Regions from separate parts of the Caulobacter sp. DMC95 genome, predicted to be linked through region 2. Evidence: predicted binding sites of a transcription regulator. Region 2 holds the regulator's gene; each other region holds the start of a gene.
What was found. The regulator LexA, encoded in region 2, represses DNA repair genes until DNA is damaged. The targets are predictions, from matches to a motif close to ATGTTCNCNANNTGTTCT.
Positions count from the first base shown of each region.

Region 1 (5,005 bases), on a different contig from region 2:
GACCAGGACTACATCTTCCCGCAGGTGCGCCGGGCGATCCTTGATGCGCGCGCCCGGGCCGGGATCGCGCCGGACGTCTCGGGCCTCGACGCGGTCGAAACTCATGACTGCTTCACCGCCACCGAATACATGGCCATCGACCACCTAGGCCTGACCGCGCCGGGCGAAAGCTGGAAGGCGGTTGAGAACGGCGACATCGCCATTGGCGGCAAGCTGCCGATCAACCCTTCGGGCGGCCTGATCGGCACGGGCCATCCGGTCGGCGCCACCGGCGTGCGGATGGTGCTGGACGCCTGGAAACAGACCGCCGGCCAGGCCGGCGACTATCAAGTCGAGGGGGCCAAGACGGTGCAGACCCTGAACATCGGCGGGTCGACCACGACGACCGTGAGTTTCGTCGTGGGGACGTGACGCCAGCGCGAAGCGGAGGGCTCTATCTTCCTCCCCCTCTGGTGGAGGGGGACCGGCGAACGCCGGTGGAGGGGCCCAATGAGGCGGCGACCTCACAACCGCTTCGCGGACCCCCTCCGGCTCGTCGCGTATTCGCGCCGATCCACCTCCCCCTAATGGGGAGGAGAAGTCCAAACGGCCTCGCGCCGCGTATCCGCGCTATCTATTCGAAGAGCCCCTAATGTCCCTTCTCAGCCTCCTCGCCATCAACGCCGCCGTCTCGGCGGTTGCGTTCCTCGCCCTGTGGGCCGTAAGCCTGCGGACGAGGGACGTCAGCTTTATTGACGCCTGGTGGGGTCCCAGCATGGCGCTGCTGGCCTGGAGCACCCTGCTACAGGGGCCCAAGACCCCGCACGGCCTGCTGCTTACGGGTCTCTGCACCCTGTGGGCGGCGCGGCTGGGGGTCTATCTGCTTTGGCGCTGGCGCAAGCATGGCGCAGACCGCCGCTATGTCGCGATCTTCGCCCACTATGAGAAGACCAAGCGCTGGAACTTCGCCACGACCTCGCTGATCATCGTGTTCGGGCTGCAGGCGGTGCTGAGCTACCTCGTCGCCCTACCGGTGCAGTTGGGCCAAGGGCCGGGCGTGCTGGGCGGTCTGGCCTATGCGGGCGCGGCGCTGACGGTGGTCGGCATCCTGTTCGAGACCATCGGCGACGCGCAACTGACCGCCTTCAAGGCCAATCCGGACAACGCCGGCAAAGTGATGGACAAGGGCCTGTGGCGCTACACCCGTCACCCGAACTATTTCGGTGACGCCTGCGTCTGGTGGGGTCTCTATCTGATCGCCGCCGAGACCGGCCTGGGCGCCTGGGCCCTGCCGGGTCCGCTGCTGATGACCTTCCTGCTGACCAAGTGGAGCGGCGTGCCGACCACCGAAGGCAAGATGAAGAAGTCCAAGCCCGGCTATGCGGAGTATGTGGCGCGGACCAGCGGGTTCGTGCCGTGGTTTCCGAAGAAGGTCTAGCGCCCCCTCCGTCGCGCTGCGTCTCCGCAGCGCGCCACCTCCCCCGCTTTGCGGGTGAGGAGGAAGGGCATCCTCCCTCGTGAAACGGGGGAGCTGGATCGGCGCGAAGCGACGAGACGGAGGGGGCGCTTACGCCGCCCCCAGCTTCCCAATCAACGCCATCGCCGCCGCCGGATTACGCACCTTCGCCCCGGCGATGAAGTAGGCGAACACGTCGCCGCGTTCTGCCCACCGCCGCGTCTGGGCCACCACGCCGTCCAGTTCCTCCGACGTCATGCCCGTCGGCTCGTCCTCGCGGCTGCACATCAGGCGGGCGTAGGTGAAGTCGGCGGTCGGCTGGTCGATGCAGGGCCATTCCGGCGCCTCGTCGTCGACGGCGTAGACGATCGCCACGCCGTACTGGGCGCAGAGGTCATAGAACTGCTGGCAGGCGAAGGTCGGGCTGCGGACCTCCATGGCGTGACGCAGGCGCACGCCCTTCTGCTCTTTTGGCAGTAATTTCAGAAAATCCTCGAAATCCGCCGGATCGAACTTCTTGGTCGCCATGAACTGCCAGTTGATCGGGCCAAGCTTAGGGCCCAGCTCCTCGAGCCCCTGCGACAGGAATTTCTCGAGCGAGTCGTTGTTTTCCGACAGCACCCGGCGGTTGGTGCAGAAGCGGCTGGCCTTGACCGAGAACACGAAGTCGTCCGGCGTCTCGTCGCGCCACTTCATCCAGCTGTTGGGCTTGAAGGTCGAATAGTAGGTGCCGTTGATCTCGATGCTGGTCAGCTTGGACGAGGCGTATTTCAGCTCGTCCTTCTGCTTCAGATCATCGGGATAGAAGGTCCCGCGCCACGGCTCGAACGTCCAGCCGCCGATGCCGGTTCGGATCTTGCCCATGTGCGCGTGTTCCCTTGATGTTCTCGCGAAAACTAGGCGAGGTTTTGTGGGGCGTCGAGAGGCAATAGCGCCCCCTCCGTCACGATGCTGACGTATCATGACACCTCCCCCGCGATGCGGGTGAGGAGGAAACTCATCCTCCCCCGTGCAGCGGGGGAGGGGGACCGCGAAGCGGTGGAGGGGGCGCTTACGACGCCCTCAACACTCCACCCGGTTCACCGACAGGCCCACCGCCAGGCCGCCCATCGAGGTCTCCTTGTAGATCTCGTTCATGTCCTCGCCGGTGCGCTTCATCGTGGCGATGACCTTGTCCAGCGACACCGAGTGCTGGCCGTCGCCGAGCAGGGCGAGGCGGGCGGCGTCGATGGCCTTGATAGCCCCCATGGCGTTGCGCTCGATACAGGGGATTTGCACGAGGCCCCCGATCGGGTCGCAGGTCAGGCCGAGATTATGTTCCATGCCGATCTCGGCGGCGTTCTCGATCTGGGCGTTGGTCCCGCCCAGAGCCGCCGCCAGACCCGCCGCCGCCATCGAGCAGGCGACGCCCACCTCGCCCTGGCAGCCGACCTCGGCGCCGCTGATCGAGGCGTTCATCTTATAGAGCGCGCCGATCGCTGCGGCCGTCAGCAGGAACGTGCGGATCTGCTCGGGCGTGCCCTTGTAGAACCTGACGAAGAACCGCAGCACGGCCGGGATCAGTCCCGCCGCGCCGTTGGTGGGGGCGGTGACGACGCGGCCGCCGGCGGCGTTCTCTTCGTTGACCGCCATGGCCCACAGGTTGACGAAGTCCATCGCCGCCAGAGGATCGCTCATCTGGCGCTCCATCCGGCCCTGGATGGTTTGATGGATCTGGCGAGCGCGGCGTTTCACGGTCAGGCCGCCGGGTAAGACGCCCTCCTGGCGCATGCCGCGATCGATGCAGGCCTCCATGGCCCCGAAGATGCGGTCGAGACCGGCGTTCATCTCGCCCTCGCTCATCCGCGCACATTCGTTGGCGGCCATGACCTCGGCGATCGACAGGCCCGCCTGCTCGGCGCGGTCGAGGAGGTCGGCCGCGCTTTCGAACGGGAAGGGGATGGCGGGGCCGTCCTCGGGCGGGGCGTTGCGGCCCATCTCGCTCTCGTCGCGGACAAAGCCGCCGCCGATCGAGAAATAGGTCCGTTCGGCCAGCAGGGCGCCAGCCTTGTCGAAGGCGCTGAAGGTCAGGCCGTTGGGATGCTGCGGCAATCGCTCATGACCCAGCCAGACGATGTCGCGGGCCTCGTCGAAGGCGATTTCGACCTCACCGCCCAGCTTCAGCGACTGGGTGGCCTGGCTTTCCAGCAGGGCGGCTTCGCCGGCGTCTGGATCGAGATCGGCGGGGACGAAGCCCATCAGGCCCAGGATCACCGCGCGGTCGGTGGCGTGGCCCCGACCGGTCAGGGCCAGGGAGGCGTAGAGCCGCGTTTCGACCCGCGCGACGGCGACCAGCTTCCCGGCGTCGCGCAGCCGGCCGATGAACAGCCCCGCCGCCGTCATCGGGCCCATGGTGTGGCTGCTCGACGGGCCGACGCCGAGTTTGAAGAGGTCGAAGACGGAGGCGGTCATGGGGGAAGGTCGCAAACTCAGGGTGTCATCCCGGAAGCCTCGGAGAGGCTATCCAGGACCCAGGGGCCGAGCGCACGGCGCTATGTCGCTCCCTGGATCCCGGCTCTACGCTACGCTCCGGCCGGGATGACACGGGAAGGAGCGATTAGACGAACCCTATTTCCGCTCAGCCTTGCTGGCGTCGCGGGCGGCCTTGAACTCGGAATCCGCGCCCCAGTCGGGCCAGCGGGTCGAGCCAGCCAGGTCGCGGCCCACGCTGTAGACGAGGGCGATGTCGGCGCTCATGCCGTCGAGGCGCCAGCTGTCGTTCCACTCGTCGGCGGGCTGATGGTAGGCGTTGATGCGATAGGCGTCCGAAGCCGCCTTGCCGGCGGCGACGCCGCCCTCGACCAGGTCCTCGCCCGAGCCGAACGAGATGGCTGGCACGCCGCGCTTGGCGAACGGGAAGTGGTCCGAGCGATAGAAGTAGCCGGCTTCAGTGGCCGGATCGGGCGTGTAGGTGCGGCCCACGGCCTTGCCCTTGGCGATCAGGTCATCGAGCAGGTCGAGCTTGGCGTTGCCCGAGATCGTAAAGTCCTTGGCCGGACCGGTCGGATCCAGGGCGTCGGTGTTGATGACGCCCGCCGTCTTGGCCAGCGGATACAGCGGATTGGCCGCGTAGTACTCCGAGCCCAGCAGGCCCTTTTCTTCGGCGGTCACGGCCAGGAACACCATCGAGCGGTCCGGCTTGGGGCCGCTGGCGGCCAGGCGGCCCATCTCCAGCATGGCGGCGATGCCGGTCGCGTTGTCGACGGCGCCGTTATAGATCTTGTCGCCCTTGGCGTCCGGCAGGCCGACGCCCAGGTGGTCCCAGTGGCCGCTGAAGATCACGGTCTCGTCAGGGCGCTTGGCGCCGGTGACCTTGCCGACCACGTTCTTCGAGATGATCACCTCGTGCTTGACCTTGTAGTCCGCCGAGAAGGTCGCGCCCTTCAGTTCCACCGGCTTGAAGTCGCGGCTCTGCGCGGCCTTCTTCAAGGCTTCGAAGTCGAGGCCGGCCTTCTTGAACAGGTCGACGGCGACGTCGCGCTGGATCCAGCCCTCCATCGGCGGATGCGACTTGGCCGGCTCCTTGCGGAC
Region 1 covers NZ_JBQUZP010000004.1:349,875-354,879, forward strand. The annotation lists gene ACT53N_RS12385 (acetyl-CoA acetyltransferase) at 1-411, shown strand, start outside; gene ACT53N_RS12390 (DUF1295 domain-containing protein) at 632-1,417, shown strand; gene ACT53N_RS12395 (DUF72 domain-containing protein) at 1,547-2,299, opposite strand; gene ACT53N_RS12400 (L-serine ammonia-lyase) at 2,498-3,886, opposite strand; gene ACT53N_RS12405 (M28 family metallopeptidase) at 4,043-5,005, opposite strand, start outside.
Region 1: a site for LexA is predicted at 2,306-2,323, ahead of ACT53N_RS12395 (DUF72 domain-containing protein). Genes of this name have one in related genera too.

Region 2 (5,005 bases):
CCTTCCTGGCGATCCTCTTTGATCGACGCGCGATCACCTTGCATGGCTTGGCGCTGGCGGCGCTGCTGATCCTTCTGCTCAAGCCCGAAACGGCGGGCGAGCCGGGCTTTCAGATGTCCTTCGCTGCGACAGCCGCGCTCGTGGCTCTAGCCGAGGCCTGGCCCCGGCCGGTGCGGGAGTTGTCGACACCCTGGTGGATCCAAGGGCCGCAGGCGGCCGTCGCCTGGTTGGCCGCCAGCGTCGCGGCCAGCTTTGTGGCGGGCTTGGCCACCGCGCCGTTCGCCATGCAGCATTTCAACCGCGTCGCGGTGTGGGGTCTGCCAGCAAACCTGCTCGTGGCGCCATTGTCCTCGTTCGTGATCATGCCGTTTTTGGCTATCGGCGCTCTTCTGGAGCCCTTGGGACTAAGCGCGCCCTTCCTGGCTATCGCCGGCTGGGGCGTTGACGCCATGCTCGGCGTTGCGAACCTGTTCGCTCAAGCGCACGGCGCGCAGCATGTCGTCGCCAGCGCACCACCAGAGGTGCTCGTGCTCGCGTTCCTGGGGCTGATGCTCCTCTGCCTTTGGAAAGGGCGTCTTCGTTGGATCGGCGCGCCGCTCGCCTTGGCTGTCGCCGTTTGGCCCAGGCCATCACCACCCGACGCCTGGGTCGCCGCCGACGGCGCGACCGCCGCCGTGCGATCGGGTGACGCGGCGGTTCTGCTCCGGACTGACGCCAAGCGGTTCGGCGCTGAGCTCTGGGCGCGGAGGCGGGGTCTGGAGCCGACAGCCTGGAGTCTCTACGGCTGCGACCGATGGATTTGCGGACCGAAACTTGGCGCGCCTGTGCGGTTGTCCCTGGCATGGTCGCGCAAGACGCCTGACGCCGAGGTGCTGAGCGGCCTATGCGTTCGGAGCGAGATCGTCGTGGTTCGCGGAAAGCCGCCGCCGCGCGTGCCGCCGCTGTGCGCCGAAACCGTGCTGCTGACAGGCGAGGACTTTGCACGGCAAGGCTCAGCCGAACTCTACCGACGGCCGGACGGTTGGCGCATTGTCTGGGCGCAGCCCTTACGTGGCGAGCGACCGTGGAGCGGATACTGACGCCTTCTGGTGCGTGGCGGGTTAGAATCGGGCGCCGGACCGCGCTCTATCAGGAGGCCCCCACTATGTCAGATCCATACGCCCCACGGCGCGCCATATTTCGCGCCCTCCATGCGGAAGGTTGCTTCATCCTGCCTAATCCGTGGGATGTCGGCAGCGCAAAGCGGCTGGAAGGCCTTGGTTTCAAGGCCCTGGCCTCGACCAGCGCAGGCATGGCTTGGGCGCTGGGCAAGAGCGACGGAGCGGTGACGCGCGATGAGGTGATCACTCACCTGAAGATGCTCTGCGCCGCCACTGATCTACCGGTCAATGCGGACTTCGAAAATGGCTTCGGAGATACGCCAGCCAAGGTCGCCGAGAGCGTGACTTTGGCCATAGACGCGGGTGTCGCGGGTCTCTCGATCGAGGACTGGTCGGGCGTGGCGCTCTATGAACTTTCCGTCGCCGTAGAGCGGCTCAAGGCGGCGCGTGCGGCGATTGACGCTAGCGGGCGCGACGTGATGCTGGTGGGGCGCTCCGAAGGCTATCTGCGTGGCCGCCGTGACCTTGGGGCGACCCTCGAACGGCTGAAGGCCTATGCCAGCGCTGGCGCGGACTGCCTCTATGCGCCTGGCGTTACGGATCCGGCTGAGATTCGAGCGATCGTCGAAGCGGTCGCGCCCAAGCCTGTAAATATTCTGCTCTGGGGCGACGACATGACGGTGGAGAGCCTTGCGGGGCTCGGCGTGCGCCGGGTCAGCACCGGCGGTGCGCTTGCGGCGGCGGCCTGGGCGGGCTTCGACGCCGCAGCCCAACGGTTAGCGGAGGCCGGACGTCTTACGCCCTAGTCGCAAATAGGAGAAAGGCCCCGATCCTCGTCGGATCAGGGCCTGAATCGCCGGAGCGCTGCGCGCCTGGGTCTAGTGATAACGGCGGATCAGGCCCACCAGCTTACCCTGCACCTCGACCTGATCCGGACCGAAGATGCGCGTCTCGTACTTTGGATTAGCCGCCTCCAAAGCGATCGAGCCCCCCTTCTTGCGCAGGCGCTTTAGGGTGGCTTCCTCGCCGACCAGCGCGACGACGATCTCGCCCGAGGTGGCGGTGTCGCCCTTCTTGATGATCACATAGTCACCATCGAGGATCCCAGCCTCGATCATCGAGTCTCCCTGGACCTCAAGGACATAGTGCTCGCCGCCGCCGAGCATCGTTTCTGGCACCGGCAAACGATCGCGTTCGTGCTGGATTGCGTCGATTGGCGTACCCGCGGCGATCTTGCCCAGGATAGGAAGGTCGCGGCTGTCATTGGCCGGGACGGCAGTGCTGCTGGACGGGAGCGGCGCCCCGCCGCCTTCAAAGACCTGCGGGCGGAATGCGCCGCGCCCCTTGGGCGGCGCAGCGGTCGTAGCCTGCTGCGGGAGCTTCACCACCTCCAGCGCGCGCGCCCGATGCGCCAGACGACGAATGAAGCCACGCTCCTCCAGGGCCGTGATCAAGCGGTGGATCCCGGACTTGGAAGCCAGATCGAGGGCTTCCTTCATCTCGTCGAACGACGGCGAGACGCCGGTTTCCTTGATCCGTTCATGGATGAACATCAGCAGTTCGTGCTGCTTGCGCGTGAGCATGTCGGCCTCAGGTGGAGCGCGGAACAAACCGCAAACCTTGCGAATGTTCTCGTGGTGTTCCGCGTCAAAGTCAAGCCGAGCTTCGTTAACGGGAAAAGCGGCGTTATTTCAGGGGGTTAGGGTGGGGGCGATCGGAAAGCGCCGAAGAATCAAAAACTTAATAAAGCCTTTCAGGAGCGCTTGCGCGCCACGATGATGTCCTGGTCCTGCATCGGTTCGCGCCGCCAGACGCCGAGGGCTTGGTTCAGGATCTCCAGGCCCAGTTCCTCGTACTGCGTTCGCACGTGCGCCAGATCGTAGCCAATCACGGCCTCGGGCAGGTCGGGCGTCGCCGTCCAGCAACCGTCCAGTGGATGGACGAAGTCGAAGGCGATCTGGCCGGACCCGGTGTTGGCCCGCGCCTCCTCATCAATCAGATACCAGGAGACGATGCTGATGCCGCCCGGCCGCAGGACCCTGGCGATCTCGCGCGCGAACTGCGCCTGATCCGCCGCCAGCAGATGGGTGAACACCGAACCCAACCAGACATAGTCAAAACTGGCGTTGGGGTAGGGAAAGACATAGGCGCTGGCCGGCTGGGTTCCGCTCGGATTGTAGCGGTCGCTGTGCATGTCGGCGTGGAGGAACTCGAACCTGGAGTCTCCGACGGCGATATTTGCGCGGCACCAGTCGATCGCTTCGGCCATGACGTCGAAGCCCGCGTAGCGGCCGTTCTCATCGAGATAGTCGACGAGAGGGGCGGCTGCGCGTCCGATGCCGCAGCCGACGTCGAGGATGGCGTGGTGAGGTTGCAGGCCCGCGTCAAGGAACAGCGCCTTGAACTGCTGCCCGACCCGCACGAAGTCGGCGTCTGCGGCCCCGACCAGGTGCCAGAGTTCCTGGGGGGCCTGGAGCCCGTCGGTCGGCGCGGTGACAGAGGTAGCGTGCGCGGTTGGGCTTAGTCGACCGAGAGTAGACCTGATTGGACGCTGCGCGAGGCGCTTCAAGGTGGTCAGCAAGGCGCGCATCCGATTCTCCCGCAGAACGGCGCCCGCCTTATAAACCAGCGTTCCGGCTCACGCGCCCGTCGTGAGGTCCTGGTCGTCGAACCCGGTGGCCATCTCAGGGAACTTGGGCGTGCAGCTCTGGTAGAAGCCGGCGATCCGCCGCATGTCGGCGGCGTAGTCGCCGGTCGGGTAGATCGCGGGGCCAAGGCCCACGACCTTTCGCTTGTAGTCCATCATGCCCAGCACCATCGGCACCTCGGCGCCCATGGCGATGTGATAGAAGCCGGTTTTCCACTGCCGGGCTTTGCCGCGTGTGCCCTCCGGCGCGATCGTCAGCATGAAGGTGTCACGGCGGCCGAACTCCTCGACCATCGCCTTGACCATGTCCTTGGAGCGCTCGCGATCAAGCGGTATCCCGCCAAGATCCCGCATCATCTGGTCGAACGGCGGCTTGAACAGCGAGGCCTTGCCGATGAAGCTGAGATCAAGGTTCAGGGCGTCGGCGGCGCCGACGAAATAGACGAAGTCCCAATTGCTGGTATGGGGCGCGGCGATCACGACGAACTTCCGCGTTTCGGGCGGTGCGCCCTCGATCTTCCAGCCCTGCAGCTTGAAATTCGTGGCCAGGGCCCATTTCACGACTCGCGCGAGCCAGTTCATGCACGTTTCCTCAGCCGCGTTCTCGGCGCGGCGACATTTGGAAGGATGGGACTGTTTCGCCCTCAGGCGCCAGCGCCAGAAAAGCCCGTTTTGGGTTTAACCGATCAAGATCCGCGTCGCGGCTGTCACATCCGCATGGCGCATCAGGCTCTCGCCGACCAGCATCGCCTTGGCGCCGGCGCCTTCCATCCGCACGACGTCATCGTGAGTGAAGATCCCGCTTTCGGTGACCAGCAGCGCGTCTGGCGGCGCCTGAGCTGACAGGCGCTCGGTCACCGCCAGATCGACGACGAAGCTCTTGAGGTCGCGGTTGTTAATCCCGACCAGATCCGAGCCCAGCGCGCCAGCGCGCGCCATCTCGGCCTCATCGTGAACCTCCACCAGGGCGTCCATGCCCAGGCGTTTGGCTTCGGCCATCAACTCCGCCGCCAGTACGTCGTCGATCATCGCCAGGATTACGAGGATCGCATCGGCGCCTAGGGCCCGGCTCTCGGCCACCTGCCAGGGATCGACCAAGAAGTCCTTGCGGATGCAGGGCAGGGCGACCGCAGCCCGAGCAGCGACAAGATATTCATCCGCGCCCTGGAAGCTCGGCGTGTCGGTCAGCACCGACAGACAGGCCGCGCCGCCGGCTTCATAGGCCTTAGCCAGAACCGGCGGATCGAAGTCCTCGCGG
Region 2 covers NZ_JBQUZP010000001.1:199,870-204,874, forward strand. The annotation lists gene ACT53N_RS00985 (ComEC/Rec2 family competence protein) at 1-1,079, shown strand, start outside; gene ACT53N_RS00990 (isocitrate lyase/PEP mutase family protein) at 1,145-1,906, shown strand; gene lexA (transcriptional repressor LexA) at 1,979-2,683, opposite strand; gene ACT53N_RS01000 (class I SAM-dependent methyltransferase) at 2,854-3,690, opposite strand; gene ACT53N_RS01005 (lysophospholipid acyltransferase family protein) at 3,739-4,329, opposite strand; gene trpC (indole-3-glycerol phosphate synthase TrpC) at 4,426-5,005, opposite strand, start outside.

Region 3 (5,005 bases), on a different contig from region 2:
ACGATCGAGGACGCGCTGGACGCCGTGACGCCAACCCAGAGAGAGCGCCTGCGCCGCGCCGCCGCGCACCTGGCCGCGCATCGCGCTGGCCTGCGCGACTTGGCGGTGCGGCTGGATCTTATCGCCATCGCCCCAGGGCGTCCGCCTCGACACCTTCCCGACGCCTGGAGCGGAGCCTGAGATGACGCGGGAAGAGGCCGAAGCGATCCTGACCCGGGCCGGCGAAGGTCCTGACGAGAGCTTCCCTCTGTTCGAAGCCGCCCTGGCCTGCGCCGTCCACGACGATCCAAGCCGCGACACCAAGGCCGCTATCGATTTGGCCAACGACGCGGTCGAGCGCCTGCGTCGCCGCGCCGAGAGCGAGTCGCCGGAAGAAGCGGTCGCCGAGACCCTGGCCGGGGACCTGCGCCTGACCGGTGACGTGATCACCTATGACCATCCCGACAACGCCGACGTCATCGCCATCGCCCACCGTCGCAAGGGTCTGCCCGTGGCGCTCGGCGTCTTTTACCTGCACGCCGCCCGCGCCGTAGGGCTGGAGCTCTATGGCGTCGACTTCCCCGGCCACTTCCTGCTCCGGATCGAGACCGACGAAGGGCCGCTGGCGCTGGACCCGTTCAGCGAAGGTCGCGTGGTGCTGCCGTCGGAACTGTCGCGCCGGGCCCTGCGCACCGGCCTGATGCCGGACGTCGCCGCGCGCCTAGAGCTTCTGATGGCGCCAATCAGCGACCGCGCCGTGCTGATCCGCCTGCAGAACAACATCTTCGCCCGCGCCCAACAGGCCAAGGACTGGGTTCGCGCCGAGCGCTCGGCGCTGCGGCGCGCGCTGCTGAACCCCAAAGACCACCGCCCTTGGCTGGACGTCGCGGCCGCCCGCGAGGGTCAGGGCGCTCTGGCCGGCGCCCTGCAGGCGCTGTCCCGCGCCCAAGTCCTGGACGGCGGCGCGGCGATCGCGGCGCGGGCTCAGCGGGAGCGGGTGCGGCTGCGCTTGAACTAGCGTTCCGGCAAAAACGGCTTAACTAGGCTCCAGACCAAGAACCCCAGGAGCCCCCATGTCGCTGCGAGTCGCCGTTCAGATGGATCCCATCCTGGGGATCAACATCGACACCGACACCTCGTTCCTGATGATGATGGAGGCCCAGAGCCGGGGGCATAAGCTCTGGTTCTACACCCCCGACAAGCTCTCGCAGGAAGACGGCCGTGTGTTCGCCCGCGCCCAGCCGGTCGAGGTTTTCGCCGACAAGGGCGCGCACGCCAAGCTGGGCGAGACTGTGATGCTGGACATGAAGGACGACGTCGACGTCGTCCTGATGCGGCAGGATCCGCCGTTCGACATGGCGTACATCACGGCCACGCACTTCCTGGAGAAGGTCCATCCCCACACCCTGGTGGTGAACAATCCGGCCGAGGTGCGCAACGCCCCCGAAAAGCTGTTCGTCACCGACTTCCCGGGCGTTCAGCCGCCGACCCTGATCACCAGCGACCACGAGGCGATCTACGACTTCCGCGCCCGCCACGGCGACATCGTGCTCAAACCCCTCTACGGCGGCGGCGGCTCGGGCGTGGCGCGGCTCCTGGCCGACGACCCCAATCTCGACGCGCTACTGGAACTGCACGCCATGATCGGCCGCGAGCAGGTCATCGCCCAGAAGTTCGTCCCGGCGGTCAGCAAGGGTGACAAGCGCATCCTGCTGGTCGACGGCGAGCCCGTGGGCGCGATCAACCGCGTCCCGGCCAGCGGTCAGGTCCGATCGAACCTGCGGGTCGGCGGCCGCGCCGAAGCCGTTGAGCTGACCGCTCGTGACCTGGAGCTTTGCAAGATCATCGCCCCGGAGCTGAAGCGTCGCGGCCTGCTCTTTGTCGGCATCGACGTGATCGGCGAGTACCTCACCGAGATCAACGTCACCTCGCCGACGGGGGCCCAACAGCTGAAGCGTTTTACCGGTATCAACGCCGCTGAAGTACTTTGGAACCGGATCGAAAACATTCGTTCAAACGGTGGGTAACTCTGCGTAAACCGCAAGATTTCCCGAAATGTTCGTTTTTCGTTCTTGCTCCATTTCGTTAACTGTGTTGCTCCTTGTGGATAAGTTCAAGTTCCTCAAGGAGTTACGATGGCCGCTCGCGTCGTCACCGTCGCGTTCGAGGGCGTCGAGGCCCGCAGGGTCGATGTCGAGGTCCAGCTGACTACGGGCCAGCACGCCTTCGTGGTGGTGGGGCTGGCCGACAAGGCGGTCGCCGAAAGCCGCGAACGCGTGCGTGGAGCCTTCGCTGGCCTGGGGCTGTCGCTGCCCGGCAAACGCATCGTCGCCAACCTGGCGCCGGCCGATCTGCCCAAGGAAGGGGCGCACTTCGACCTGCCGATCGCCCTGGCGGTGATGGCGGCCCTGGGTGTGATCCCCTTGGACGCTCTGGACGGCTGGGCGGCGATGGGCGAGCTCTCGCTGGACGGCCGCATCGTGCCCGCCGCCGGCGCCCTGCCCGCAGCCATGGCGGCCGGGGCCATGGACCTGGGCCTTATTTGCCCTGAAGCCTCGGGACCGGAAGCGGCCTGGGCCGGCGGCACGCGGATCCTGGCGCCGCGCTCGCTAGTGGCGCTGATCAACCACTTCCGGGGAAGTCAGATCCTCTCGGCGCCGACGCCTGGCCCGATCATCGAGGGCGAACCGCCCAAGGATCTGCGGGACGTGAAGGGTCAGGAACATGCCAAGCGCGCGCTGGAGATCGCGGCGGCCGGCGGTCATAACCTGTTGTTCTGCGGTCCGCCGGGCTCGGGCAAGTCGATGCTGGCCCAGCGTCTTCCCAGTCTGCTGCCGCCCCTGACCTCAGCCGAACTGCTCGAGACCTCGATGGTCCATTCCGTGGCGGGACTGATCGCCCGCGGAACACTCACCAGGGCCCGTCCCTTTCGCGCCCCGCACCACAGCGCCAGCATGGCCGCGCTGACGGGCGGCGGGCATCGCGCCAAGCCGGGAGAAGTGTCCTTGGCGCACAATGGGGTGCTGTTCCTGGATGAACTGCCGGAATTCGGCGTCCAGGCTTTGGACAGCCTGCGCGGCCCTCTGGAAACCGGCGAGGTGATGGTCGCCCGCGCCAACGCGCATGTCCGCTACCCGGCCCGGGTCCAGCTGGTGGCGGCGATGAATCCCTGTCGCTGCGGTCACGGCGGCGCTGGGCGCGGCGCCTGCGGAAAAGCGCCCCGATGCCAGAAGGACTATCAGGGCCGCATCTCCGGTCCGCTCCTGGATCGAATCGATATCGCCGTCGACATGCCCGCCGTCACCGCCGCCGACCTAGCCCTGCCGCCGCCGGTCGAAGGCTCGGCCGAAGTCGCCGCCCGCGTGGCGCGCGCAAGGGCCCTCCAGCTCGAACGCGCTGACACCCTGGACGCCGCCGATGGCCTGAACGGTCGCGCTGAAGGTGCCTTCCTGGAGAAGGTCGCCGGGCTCGACTCGGCGGGCCGCGACCTGCTGTCCCGCGCCGCCGAGGCCGGACGCATCAGCGCGCGGGGCTGGACGCGCGTGCTGCGCCTGTCGCGCACCATCGCCGACCTTGAGGGCGCGGAAAGCGTCAAGCGGGTCCACGTCGCCGAAGCGCTGGCCTATCGGCGCACCAGCGGGGCGGCGGAAGAAAGCGTCGTGGCGGCCAGCCACGTTTGACCGCCCGTTAAGCCGCGTCGGCTAACCTTGGTTTCCATGAGCGACAGCAGACCCGACGACCGCCATCCCAGCGTCACGCCCGAGCAGCTGGCGACCCTGAGCCACGAGTTCCGTACGCCGCTGAACGGCGTGCTGGGCATGGCGCGGCTGTTGGAAAACACCAAGCTGACCGCCGAGCAGCGGTCGTATGTCACCGCTCTGCGCGAAAGCGGCGACCACCTGCTGTCGCTGGTCAACGACGTGTTGCACTTCGCCCGGCTCGGCGCGGCCTCGATCGAGCTGTCGCTGGCGCCGGTCGAGGTCGATAGCCTGCTGCGCCAGGTGGCTGAGCTGATGAGTCCGCGCGCCCATGAAAAGGGGATCGAGATCGCCTGGGCCGTCTCCTCGCCCCTGCCGAAGATCCTGGCGGACGAAGGCCGGCTGCGGCAGATTCTGCTCAACTTCGCCGGCAACGCCGTGAAATTCACCGAGGCCGGCGGCGTCCTGCTGACCGCCAGCGCCGTCGACGGCGGTCGGATCCGCTTCTCAGTGGCCGACACCGGACCCGGCGTCGCGCCCGAGGCGCGCGCCCGCATCTTCGAGGCCTTCGTCCAGACCGACGTCACCCACGCCACCCAGCTGGGCGGCGCGGGCCTGGGCCTGGCGATCGTGTCGCGCCTCTCAGCCGCCATGGACGGCGCGGTCGGTGTCGGCGGTGAGCTGGGCCAAGGCGCGGAGTTCTGGTTCGAGGCGCCGTTCGCCACGGCCACCGCCCCCGTGCGGGCCACGCCGCTGGAAGGCCGCAACGTCGCCATCGCCTCGCCCAACGCCATTGTCCGCGCCGCGACGGTCCGCCAGATCGAGGCCGCCGGCGGTCGCGCCTACGCCGCCGTCGACATCGCCTCAGCCCTGGCCGGCGCGCCCGCCGACGCCGTGTTGCTGATCGACGCCGCCCTCTCAGGACCGCGCGGCGCACTCAAGCCGCCAGCCGGCCGCCGCTCGGTGGTGCTGCTGACGCCGGAGCAACGCGACCGCATCGACCGCCTCAAGGCCGCCGGCTTCTCGGGCTATCTCATCAAGCCTTTGCGCGCGGCCTCACTGGTCGCCCAGGTGCTGCAGGCGGCCACCGCGGGCGGCGTGGCCGAGGACGAGCCCGCCCATGACGACCGCATCGCCGGCGCCGTCGCCAGCGGCGCACGGGTGCTGCTCGCTGAGGACAATCCCATCAACGCTCTCCTGGCGCGCACCCTGCTGGAGCGCGAAGGCTGCAAGGTCGACCGGGTGGCCGACGGCGAACAGGCTGTCGCCGCCGCCTCAGCCGGGGTCTATGACCTCATCCTCATGGACCTGCGCATGCCGGGCCTGAC
Region 3 covers NZ_JBQUZP010000002.1:416,510-421,514, reverse strand. The annotation lists gene ACT53N_RS05940 (YraN family protein) at 1-180, shown strand, start outside; gene ACT53N_RS05935 (SirB1 family protein) at 182-997, shown strand; gene gshB (glutathione synthase) at 1,053-2,006, shown strand; gene ACT53N_RS05925 (YifB family Mg chelatase-like AAA ATPase) at 2,115-3,659, shown strand; gene ACT53N_RS05920 (response regulator) at 3,696-5,005, shown strand, end outside.
Region 3: a site for LexA is predicted at 2,035-2,052, ahead of ACT53N_RS05925 (YifB family Mg chelatase-like AAA ATPase). Genes of this name have one in related genera too.